Regions from separate parts of the Aquibium microcysteis genome, predicted to be linked through region 1. Evidence: riboswitches for the same ligand, from Rfam matches in the RefSeq annotation. Region 1 holds a riboswitch; the other holds the start of a gene.

The links. A riboswitch is a leader RNA that binds a small molecule or an ion and turns the genes downstream of it on or off. The one in region 1 is predicted to bind thiamine pyrophosphate.
Region 2: it holds a riboswitch for thiamine pyrophosphate, as region 1 does, so the genes downstream of both, thiB (thiamine ABC transporter substrate binding subunit) here and IAI54_RS28185 (YkoF family thiamine/hydroxymethylpyrimidine-binding protein) in region 1, are expected to answer to the same signal.

Annotation. Positions count from the first base shown of each region.
Region 1 is NZ_CP061080.1:5,987,026-5,992,901, forward strand. Features, by position in the region: gene IAI54_RS28175 (ATP-binding cassette domain-containing protein) at 1-924, opposite strand, end outside; gene IAI54_RS28180 (ECF transporter S component) at 929-1,522, opposite strand; gene IAI54_RS28185 (YkoF family thiamine/hydroxymethylpyrimidine-binding protein) at 1,579-2,184, opposite strand; TPP riboswitch at 2,175-2,287, opposite strand; gene IAI54_RS28190 (TRAP transporter large permease) at 2,383-3,684, opposite strand; gene IAI54_RS28195 (TRAP transporter small permease) at 3,684-4,190, opposite strand; partial or broken gene IAI54_RS28200 (TRAP transporter substrate-binding protein) at 4,303-5,329, opposite strand.
Region 2 is NZ_CP061080.1:3,928,650-3,934,525, reverse strand. Features, by position in the region: gene IAI54_RS18350 (M48 family metalloprotease) at 1-1,211, opposite strand, end outside; gene thiQ (thiamine ABC transporter ATP-binding protein) at 1,406-2,143, opposite strand; gene thiP (thiamine/thiamine pyrophosphate ABC transporter permease) at 2,140-3,750, opposite strand; gene thiB (thiamine ABC transporter substrate binding subunit) at 3,767-4,777, opposite strand; TPP riboswitch at 4,818-4,939, opposite strand; gene IAI54_RS18330 (thiamine diphosphokinase) at 5,065-5,715, shown strand; gene IAI54_RS18325 (ABC-F family ATP-binding cassette domain-containing protein) at 5,722-5,876, shown strand, end outside.

The DNA.
Region 1 (5,876 bases):
CGGCGCGAGGCGCTCCGACACGAAGCGGGCCGCGACGGGCCGCGCCGCCTCCCGCTGCCCCGGCGCCAGCGCGTCGAGACCGCGGATCGCCTCGCCGATGGCGAGCGGCGTGGGCTCCAGCACCACGCCCGCGGCCGCGAGGTCGGCCGCCAGTTCGGTCGCCGCCGGCCGCCAGATGCCTTGCGCCGCCAATGTCTCGCGATGCGCCGGAAACACCGTCCGCGGATCGCCCGCGGCCACCAGCCGCCCGTCGCGGTCGAGCACCGCCACGCGGTCGACGCTGCCCACCAGCCCGTCCAGCCGGTGGTCGACGACGATCACGCTGCGCCCGTCCCGTCGAACGAGCACCAGCTCCGCCAGCCGTGCGGCCGCGGCGGGCGCCAGATGCGCCGTCGGCTCGTCCACCACCACCAGCGCCGCGTCCTGCGCCAGCAGAGCCGCCAGCGCCACGATCTGCTTCTCGCCGCCCGACAGCGCCATCGTGCGGCGGCCGCGGTCGTCGGGCGACAGGCCGACGGCCCGCATCGCCGCCGCCACGCGGGCCTCGATCTCGGCAAGGGGCAGCGCCCGGTTCTCCAGCGCGAAGGCCACCTCGTCGCCGATCGTCATGCCGCAGAGCGTCTCCTCGGCGTTCTGGAACAGCCGCGACACCACGACCGACCATTGCGCGGGCCGTCGCGCCGACGCCGCCTCGCCGAACAGCTCGACCGCGCCCGAAACTTCGGCCGGCATCGTCTGCGGCACCAGCCCGGTCAGCGTGGCGAGCAGCGTCGACTTGCCGGCCCCCGACGGTCCGAGCAGCAGCAGCACCTCGCCCTGCCGCACCGCGAGCGTGACGGGACCGACCGCATCCGCCGCCGCATAGGGGTAGCGCACGGCGGCGTCGCGCCAGGTCGCGGCATCGATGGCTGGCGCCTCGGGCATGCCGTCACGCGATCCCGGCGCGCCGGTCGCGGTCGATGCCGAGGCCCGACAGCACGCCGGTGCGATACAGCGCCTCGGTGATCCAGTGGCCCGCGAGCCCGCCGAGCAGCGCGCCCGACAGGCAGCGCAGCGTAAACATCGCGATCAGCAACCCCGGCGCCAGCGCGCCATAGTCGAAGCGGAACCAGGTGTATGCGAACGAGGCCACCGCCGCGCCGACGCCCGCCGCCAGCAGCACCGGCAGCCGGTAGCTGCGCCAGCGCGTCGCCGCGAACACCGCCTCCGCGCCCGCGCCCTGCACGAGCCCGGTGACCAGCAGCAGCAGCCCGGCCGGGCTGCCGAGCAGCACCTGCGTCGCTGCCGCCAGCAGTTCCGACAGCAGTGCCGCCCCCGGCTTGCGGATGATCTTGGCGGCGATAATCGAGACGATGAACCAGAAGCCCATCACCACGTCCATGGTCACCGGCCCGAACACCGCCTGCGCGATCAGCCACACCTGCACCCAGGCCAGGTAGAGCACGCCGAACACGGCGCCGAGCACGGCGACGATCAGGATTTCGCGCAGAGTCCACGCGTTGGAGCGGGCGACGGCAGTCATGACGACCTCGAGGTTTTCAGGTTGGGAAGAGGGACGCGCGGACGGTCCGCGCGCGGTCAGGCTGCGGTCGGGCTGTTCGCCGAGACCGTCAGGTCGAGCGCGACGTGGCCCTCGCGCGCGCCGAAGCTCAGGAAGGCTTCCGACAGGGTCGAAAACACCGGTCCTGCATCACCGCGCAGCTTGGTGCAGAAATTCTTCGACCGGTCGAAGACGCCGGACCCCTTCAGGAAGTCGATGCAGCCGTAGATCTCGTCCATGTGGGCATGGGCGCCGAGCGGATAGAGCGAGAACTGCGCCGCCACCGGCTGGCCGAGCAAGGCCGCCTCTGCCACGCGCTGCCGCGCCTGCGCGATCCGCGTCTCCAGAGGGCCGAGCGGCCCGCCGGCAAGCGGCGTGCAGAGCGCGTCGTCCGGTTCGCCGGGGCAGCCGCGCGACACCGTCGCCGACAGCACCACGTGCACGCCGGACGCCGCCGCGGCGGTAAACAGGTCGCGCATCGCCGGGAAGATCTCTTCCGGCGGACCGACGATCAGCGTCGAGACGTCGTCGGTCTCGATCCGGAACCGTTCGCGATAGGGGTCGAGCGCCGACAAGGCGCCGAGGATCACGGCGACGAAATCGTCGCACATGGGATAAAGGGATATCTGGGCACCGGAAAACATGCTCGCCTCGCTCCGCTGGCATTAACCAGATCAGCTTGAGGGTCCGGAGGCATGCCGCCCCGCATCTCAGCCCCGGCGTTACGGAGCTCCCCTGTCGAATGCATCATTGGTATCAGGCACCGGCGGCCGGCGCAAGCCGGCTCTGCAACCTTTCGCTGCATGGCTGCCATGCCGGTCGCCGCGCAACGGCCACCGCCGTCACTGCATCGTGTTCGGCAGCCACATCACCACCCAGGGGAAGGCGATCAGCAGGCCGAGGCGCAGCACGTCGGTGGCCACGAAGGGCATCACGCCGCGATAGATCGTCGGCAGGCTGACGTCGCGCGCCAGCGTGTTGATGACGAAGACGTTCATCCCGATCGGCGGCGTGATCAGCCCGAGTTCCACCGTCATGACGATGATGACGCCGAACCAGATCGGGTCGAAGCCGAGCGCCAGGATCACCGGGAACAGGATCGGGATCATCAGGATGATCATCGCCATGGCGTCGAGGATACAGCCGAGCAGCACCATGAACAGGAGGATCAGAAGCAGCGTCGGATAGGCGCCGAGCTCCAGCGACAGCAGGAAGTTGGTCACCTTCTGCGGCGTCTGGGTGATGGTCAGGAAATAGCCGAAGAGGATGGCACCGATCAGGATCATGAAGATCCCCGCCGTCACCTGGATGCTTTCGAGCAGGCACTGGTAGAGCCGGCGCCAGCCCATCCGCCGCCGCGCGACGCTGATGATGATCGCGCCCGCGGCCCCCATGCCCGCCGCCTCCGAGGGCGTGAAGATGCCGCCATAGATGCCGCCGATGACGAAGACGAACAGGAGCAGGATCGCCCACACCCCGCGCAGCGCCGCCAGCCGCTCGCCCCAGTCCGCCCGCGGCTGTGCCGGGATGCCGCCGCCCGCCACCGCGACGTAGATCCGCACCGTCACCAGATACATCGCCAGAGCCAGCAGGCCCGGCACCAGCCCGGCAATGAACAGCCGGCCGATGTCCTGCTCCGTCATCACGCCGTAGATGGCGAGCACGATCGAGGGCGGGATCAGGACGCCGAGCGTCCCGCCGCCCGCCACGGCGCCGGTGGCCAGCGTGTCGGGATAGCCGTATCTGCGCATCTCCGGCAGCGCCACCTTGGCCATGGTGGCGGCGGTGGCCACCGACGAGCCGCAGATCGCCGAGAATCCGCCGCAGGCGGTGATCGTGGCCATCGCGAGCCCGCCGCGGCGATGCCCGAGGAAGGCGTTGGCGGCGCGGTAGAGTTCCGCACTCATGCCCGACGCCGAGGCCACGGCGCCCATCAGGATGAACATCGGCACCAGGCCGAGCGAATAGTCGGTCACCGTGCGGATCGGCGACAGCGACAGGAGGTTCAGCGCCGGCGTCCAGGCGGAGAGCATGCCGAAGCCGCCGACGCCGACGATGCCCATGGCGACCCCGATCGGCACGCGCAGCAGCAGAAGCAGGAACAGGACGACGAAGCCGCCGGCCGCGATGACATCGTTGCTCATCATGGCCGTGCGTCACCCGCAGGCGCCACCAGCGCGGCGAGCGACCGCAGCACCCGGGCCGCGAGCACCAGCGCGCAGAACAGGATGCCGAGCCAGGCCACGGCGGTGAAGGGCCAGACCGGTATTCCCATCTCGAAGGTCGTCAGGCCCGAGCCGCGCACCTTCTCGACCTGCCGGAACAGCATCCAGGCGAAGGTGAAGACGAAGCCGGCAAACAGGATGTCCGAGAACAGGTCCACCGCCTTCTGCGCGCGTGCCGGCAGGATCTGCCAGAACAGGTCGACCTTGATGTGCTCGTTGCGCCAGGCCGCCGCCGCGATGCCCCAGAAGATCGCGACGCCGAGCAGCAGCCGGCTGACGTCGAAGGAGCCGGGGAAGGGCACGTTGAAGACGTAGCGCAGCAGCACCGCCAGGAAGGTCAGCGCCGTGATGATGGCGAGGAAGATCGCCGCCGCGCCGTCGACAAGCGCCGACACCCGGCCGATGATCCGATCGAATCCGCTCATGGTCCGTTCCGCAAGAGAGGGTCAGTCAGTCTGGCACCGTCCGGCATCGGCTGCCGGACGCGCCGTTCGTGCGGCCGGTGCGGCGGCGTCGCGCCGCCGCACCGGGCAGGCCTCAATAGGCCGCGCCGCGTGCCTTCAGTTCGCTTTCCAGCGCGCTCATGGCGGCATCGGGATCGACGCCGGCCGCCTTCACCTTGTCGGCCCACTGCGCCCGCAGCGGCGCCGCGGCCTCGCGCCAGGCGGTGACGTCGGCCTCCGAGGGCACGATCAGCTCGTGGCCCTCCATCGCCTTGATCTTCTCGCGGCCGCTGTCCTCGTTGTCGGCCCAGCCGATCGCCACCTTCTCGGCCCAGTCGCTGGTGCAGTGATCGTCGATCACCTTCTGCTGGTTCTCCGACAGCGATGCATACTTGTCGGGGTTCATCACCCAGGCGAAGGTCGTCGCGTAGAGCGGCATGTCGAGATGGTAGCTCACCGCCTTGTCGATGCCGAAGATCAGGATCGAGTTCCACGGGAAGGTGATCGCGTCGGCCACGCCGCGCTCCAGCGCGTCGCGCGATTCGGGCGCGGAGACCTGTGCGTTCTGGCCGCCGAGCAGCGACACGAAGCTCGCCATGGTGGCATGCGCCGGCCGCACCTTGAGGCCCGAAACGTCGCCCGGCACCTTGATCGGGGTCTTCGAATGGAACGTCCCCGGCGAGTGGAAGTGCACCAGGCACACCTTCACGTCCGGCATCTCCTTCTCCGCATAGGCGCGGTACCAGGCGTCGAGCCCGGCCGAGCCGCCCTTGGCGTTGCTGATCAGAAAGGGCAGTTCGCCGGCCGCGATCACCGGGAAACGGCCCCGGCTGGTAGCCCGGATTGACGAAGGCGATGTCGGCGATGCCGTCGCGCGCCATGTCGTAATGGTCGCCGGCCTGGCCGAGCTGCTGCGCCGGATAGAGCGTCACGGTGATCGACCCGCCCGACGCCTCCTTCACCGAATTGGCCCATTCCGTCATGCCGTTGACGTGCAGCGGATGCTGCGGCGGCACCCAGTGCGCCAGGCGCAGCTCCACCGGCGCATCCTGCGCCAGCGCACCCCCGCTCAGAAGCGCTGCTGCGGCGACGCCGGCCGCGAACATGGTTGTCCTGATCATGTCGTTCCTCCCTGGCTGAATGCCCCGGCGCAGTTTCCTCCCGCAGCCGGCCATGGAGAAAGCCTAGGTTGTGCGACGCCGGGAGGCAAGCGGTTTCGAGGAAGCGTGTATACATGCAGGGGGAGGGGGCCGCCGGCCGGCGGCGACGGGGCGAGCGGACCAGTTGTGGTGGAGGCACTCTGCTCGGTCGCCGATTGAGCCGGAGCCGACGCCATTTCCGCCATTGACGCTTCACGCTGGAGATGTCCGCTTGTGGTCCACAGTGGCCAATCCAGTCGGTGAAGACCAAGCATACGATGATCTGCTGGACGCGACCGGCTGACGCAGAGATCAGAGACGGTTCCTGCCCCGGCTCCGACTTCAAGCTCGACCGCCTACCCATCTGGATGCAGTGCCCGCGTCGGCCATTCTAACGTTGTCGAGATCGAATGTATCTTGTTCGACTCCAATGTATCGGTAAATGACGATCCTGTTCGCTTTGCCAGAATCGGGCCGAGATGCGTATGGTGGCCAAATAGTCGATATTTAGGAGGATTTCGTATGCCAG
Region 2 (5,876 bases), 2.1 Mb from region 1:
ACCTGCCCGCCGGCCCGAACCACCGCGATGTGGAAGCTCCACTTGTCGGCCTGGGCATAGGCAACGGCCGCTTCGTTGCCGTTGACGGAAACCGTGCGGACGGTCGACGGGTCGAGACCGGCCACCCAGCCGCTGCGGATGTAGTCGTCGAGCTTCTTGTTGCGGCTGAGCGCAACGCCGTCGAACCGCACGGCCACGTCGCCGGGACCGGCTGCGGTGACGGCCGCGGCCGAGTTGTCGATGACGAAGCCTTCAGGAACGCTGAAGGTAACCCCCAGCGTCGGATGCACGAAGGTGCGGCCGCGCACATAGCCCTCCTCCGGCGTGTCGCCGAACAGCATGCCGTCGATGCCCGCGAGATAGGAGTCTCGGTCGCGGCGCCCGGCGCCCGGCGCGCCGAACTGGCGGGCGTGGCGCAGGGCGAGATCGATGCGCTGCGGCGCGTTGGGATGCGAGGCCAGGAAGTCGAGGCTCGCGTCGGTGGCGCCGCTGATGCTGCGGAAATCCGAGTATGAGGCCATCGATTGCAGGAAGCGCGCCGCCGAATAGGGATCGTAGCCGGCGCTGCCGATGGTCTTGATGCCGATCGCGTCGGCCTCCAGTTCCTGGTTGCGCGAGAACTGCGCCAGCCGCAGCTTGCCGCGAACCACCGCCGCGCGCGCCACCTGGTTGTCCGTCAGGACGTCGTCGACCACCTGGGAGGCGAGTTGCTCCTCGGCTTCCTTCTGCTGGCGCTGGATGCCGTGATTGGCCGTGACGTGCCCCATCTCGTGCGCGATCACCGCGGCCAGTTCGGCCGAATCGTTGGCGAGCGCGAGAAGGCCGCGCGTCACGTAGAGAAAGCCGCCGGGAAGCGCGAAGGCATTCACGTTGGGCGAGTCCAGCAGCGTGATCTGGTAGGTCTGATCGGGATTGCCCGAGGCGACCGTGAGGCTGCCGACGACCTTGGCGACCATGCGCTCCAGCTTGGGGTCCGAGTACTCGCCGCCGTAGGTGGCCAGGATGCGTGGATGCTGGGCACGCGCCAGCGCCACCATCCGGTCGTTGCGGGTGACGGTGTCGACAGTCACCGGATTCGAGGATGGCACGAAGCCCTGCTCGCTGACGCCCGGGCTCAGCACCTGGCAGCCGGCGAGCAGCATCGCACCCGCGCCGGCGACCAGAAGCCGCAGCGAGCGTCCGGCGGGGAGAGAAGCGCCCGCGTCGTGCATGGCCTCAGCCTTCACCTGTTTCAGAACCTGATCCTTCCCGGTCTTCGGGGCCGATCGCTGCGATGCCCGAATCACCAGGGCGCCGCCGCCAGCGGGCCGCAGTCCGCCATAGTCGAGGACGACGGTTACCAAAGCTTCTACGCCATTGCCCGAGCGCTGCGGAACAAATATGGCCCGATCCTGGCAATTCTTTGTTATCGCGAGGTTCCTTCTCCCAGATACCGCCCGAGCGCCGGAGAGGACGCGCCCGCGAGCAGATCGCCGGTCGGCCCGGAGGCTGCGATCCGGCCGTCATCCAGGAACGCCGTCGTCTCGGCTATCCGCCGGGCGTCGCCCGGATCGTGCGTGACCATCACTATGGTCATTCCTTTCGATTCGTGAAGATCGACCATGAGGTCGAGCATTTCCTCGCGCAGGGCCGGACCGAGCGAGCCGAAGGCCTCGTCGAGCAGCAGGACCGGCCGGTCGCGCACGAGCGCGCGCGCCAGTGCGACGCGCTGCCGTTCCCCGCCGGACAGTTCGCGCGGGAGCCGGCGCTCCTTTCCGGCGAGGCCGACGCGGGACAATGCCTGCTCGACCTGCGCGCGGTCGCCGGCCGTCAGCCGCAGCGACGGCGAGCGGCCGAGGCCGACATTGGCCGCCGCGTCCAGATGGGGGAAGAGGTTGTTCTCCTGGAAGATCATCGAGACGGGCCGGGCGGCAGGAGCGATCGGCGTCACGTCCGCGCCGCCGATCCGGATCCTCCCGGACAGCGGCGTTTCGAACCCCGCGATCAGGGACAGGAGCGTCGACTTTCCGGAACCGCTCGGCCCCATGACTGCGAGGATCGTGCCGGCCGCCACCGACAGGTCGAACCGCATCGGCCGGGCGCCCGGCCATCCGAACGAGACGCTGTCCAGCACGACATCCGCTCCCCCGGCCGTTCGCGTCATGCCTTCCTCCCGCCCAGCCGTTCGGCCGCCACCATCAGGCACAGGCAGAGAAGCGCCAGGATCAGCGCGAGACCCGCCGCGTCGGCCGTCCGGTAGCTGCCCATGCGCTGGAACAGAAGATAGGGCAAGGTCTGCAGGGCGTCGCTGCCGAACAGGGCGATGACGCCGAGATCGCCCAGCGACAGTGCCATGGCGAAGGCAAAACCGCCGGCGAGCGGACGCCGCAGCGTGGGCCAGTCGATCAGGCGCCAGCGGTCGAAGCCGCGTATTCCCAGCTGCGCGCAGAGGCGGTCGTGACGAGCCGCGGCCTGATCATGGGCCGGGCGGATCGCCCGCATGGCGAAAGGGATCGCCATCGCCGCGTTGACGGCCACCACCATCACCGGCGCGAGCGCGAAGGCGTCGGCAGCGTGGCGCAGCAGGATGAACCAGCCCGCGCCGATGACGATCGGCGGGATCACCAGGATCAGGCTCGCACCGCCGTCGAGCGCCCGCTCCAGGGCGCTGGCGCGGGTTCCTCGCCGCGCCGAGGCGAGCCGGTGGCGCGCGCCGGTCATTGCGAGCGTGAGAACGACGCACAGGCCTGCCGAACCCGTCGCCAGCGCGAGGCTCGTCACCACCGCACCGCGCACCGCACTCTCGCCCGACAGGCGCAGGAGATCCGCCTGCAGCCCGGCCAGCACTATCGCGACCACCGGGCCTGCCACGAAGATCGAGGCGACGAGGACGATGGCGGCGTCGAAGAGGGATCCGATCCGGCTCGGACCGTCGTATCGACGCGACGAGACAGAGGGGACTGCGTCGCCGGCCATGTCCGCTCCCAGCCGCATGAGCAGCGCCAGCACCAGGGCGGTGAGGCCGAGTTGCAGCAGCGTCAGAGCGAGTGCCCGGGCTGGGTCGAAATCGAAGCGGAGCGCCTGGTAGATCGCCACCTCCAGCGTGGTCGCGGCCGGTCCGCCGCCCAACGTCAGGACGATGGTGAAGGAGGCGAGACACAGCATGAACACGAGGCCAGCCACGCCTGGCAGCGTCGAACGCAGCGCCGGCCATTCGATCAAACGCCAGCGTGCGCCGGGGCCCATGCCGAGCTGGCTCGCGAGCCGCCACTGGTCGGTCGGGATGGTATCGAGGGCATTCAGGAACAGCCGGGTCGCGAGCGGCAGGTTGAAGAAGGCGTGGGCCACGAGGATGCCCGGCATCCCATAGATGCCGGGCCACCGGCCGCCGGCAAGCCAGCCGAGGAGTTCGGCGGCGAAGCCGGACCGGCCGAGAAGCGCGAGAACGCCGAGCGCAGCCACCAGCGCGGGCAGCGCGAGCGGCAGAGCGAACAGCATCAGCAGGGCGCGCCGCCCGAAAAAGGTCGGGTGGCGCGAGAATGCCCGCGCCACCAGCATCGCCGGCCCGACAGAAACCAGCGTCGACAGCAGCGCCTGCCAGAGCGTGAACCGCGCCACCCGCAGCAGATAGCCGTCGACGCCCGCGACCGCGCCGCCGAGGTCGCGGGCGCCTTCGATCAGCAGTCCGCCGAGTGCGCCGGCCGCCAGCAGCCCCACGAAACCGAGCGCACCGATCCCGGCTGCGACGGACGACCTGGAGGCGGCGCGCATCGCGGTGGGACGCCCGCTACTCGGTCATCGCGGACAGCCATTCGTCCACCCAGGCCTCGCGGTTCGCAGCCACCGTTTCGGGCGGCAGGATCAGGGTCTTCGTCGGCTCGACGAGACGCTCGAAGGCGGGATCCAGCGGTTGCGAGGTGGCGCCGGCGGGATACATCCAGTTGGCTTCGGGGATCGCGTCCTGGAAGCCGGGGCCGGTCATGAAGGCCATGAAGCGCGTGGCGAGCGGGTTATCGGCACCTTTCGTCGTGATGCCCGCCACCTCCACCTGGAGGTAATGGCCTTCCTCGAAGCTCGCTGCCTGATACCGGTCCGTGCTCTCGGCGATCATGTGGTAGGCCGGCGAGGTGGTGTAGGACAGCACCATCGGCGCCTCTCCCGAGGTGAACAGGCCATAGGCCTCGCTCCAGCCGGGCGTCACGGTCAGAACGCGGTCCTTCAGCTTGCCCCACGCCGCCGCCGCGTCATCGCCATAGACGGCCTTCGCCCAGAGCAGCAGGCCGAGACCGGGTGTGGAGGTGCGCGGATCCTGGATGACGATCTTCTGTTCCGGGTCGCCTTCCACGAGATCTTTCAGGCTCTTCGGCGGCGCTGACAGCGCCTGCGTATCGTAGACCACGGCGAAATAGCCGTAGTCGAACGGCAGGAAGGTGTCGTCGGTCCAGCCGCCCGGCACGTCGACCGCAGAGACGTCGGCGCCGTGCGGCGCAAACAGTCCCGTCGCCTTCGCATCGACGGTCAGGTTGGTGTCGAGGCCGAGCACGATGTCGGCCTTCGTCCGCCCGCCCTCCAGCTTCAGGCGGTTGAGCAGCGCGACCCCATCGGCCACCGAGACGAAGGCGAGGTCGCAGCCGCAGTCCGCCTCGAAGGCCTTCTCGACCTGCGGACCCGGACCCCATTCGGCGGTGAAGCTCTCATAGGTGTAGACGGTCAGGGTTCCGTTCGTCTGGGCGAAGGCCGGCAGGACGGAAAGGGAAGCGGCGAGGGCCGCGGCAGTCGGTATCCATATCGTGCGCATCAGGCGCCTCCTCTGTTCGAATGAAAGGAATTGAGGCGCCATCGGATGAGCGTCTAATCCCTCCGCCGGTACGAGCCGGATCAGGTTCAGCGGGTTGGCCGGGTTTCCCCTTGGCCTCTCAGCCGGCCGGTCAAGCGACCGCCGGCACCCCGTTAGAGCACCTCGACATCTAGGACGGGGAACATCGGGCGGCAAGCGTTTTCGGGCGCGCGGCGCGCGACGGCCCTCCTGCGGCATGAGCGGCTGCCCTTTCGCATGGCGCCCGGCCCGTGATAGAGGCGACGCCCATGAGCACATTCGCGATCCTGCTCGGCGGCGATCTCGTTCGCACGCCACGCCTCGACGCTGCCCTTTCGCAGGCGCGCGTGATCGCGGCCGATTCCGGCATCCGCCATGCCGCGACGCTCGGGCTGACGCCGGAACTGTGGATCGGCGATTTCGATTCCGTCACCGCCGCCGAGATCGCGGAGAATGCGGGGATCGAACGCGACATGCATCCGCCGGAGAAGGACAGCACCGACGGCGAACTTGCGGCGGAGGCTGCGATCGCCCGCGGTGCCACCCGCCTGATCATGGTCGGAGCCTTCGGCGGCGAGCGCGCAGACCATGCCTTCCTGCACATGACCGCCGCCATCCGCCTCGCCGAGAGGGGCCTGCCGGTGCTCCTGTCGAGCGGATCGGAGGAAGGCGCGCCCCTGCTGCCGGGCGAGCATGGCTTCGACTACCCCGATGGCACGCTGTTCTCGATCCTGGCCTTCTCGCCGCTCGCCGGCCTCTCGGTCTCCGGCGCGAAATGGCCGCTCACCGAGGTGGAACTCGCCTTCGGCTCGTCGCTGACGCTGTCCAACGCGGTGCGCGGGCGCCTGCGCGTGTCGCTGCGCCAGGGCCGGGCGCTGCTGCTCGCCCGCCCCGAAACATCCTCCGCCTCGAAGGGCTGACACCGCATGGCGCCTCCCATCCTCCGACTCGACGACATCGGCCTCACCTTCGGCGGCACGCCGCTTCTGCAGGGGGCGTCGATCTCGGTCCAGCCCGGCGACCGCATCGCGCTGGTCGGCCGCAACGGGTCGGGAAAGTCGACGCTGCTCAAGATCGCCGC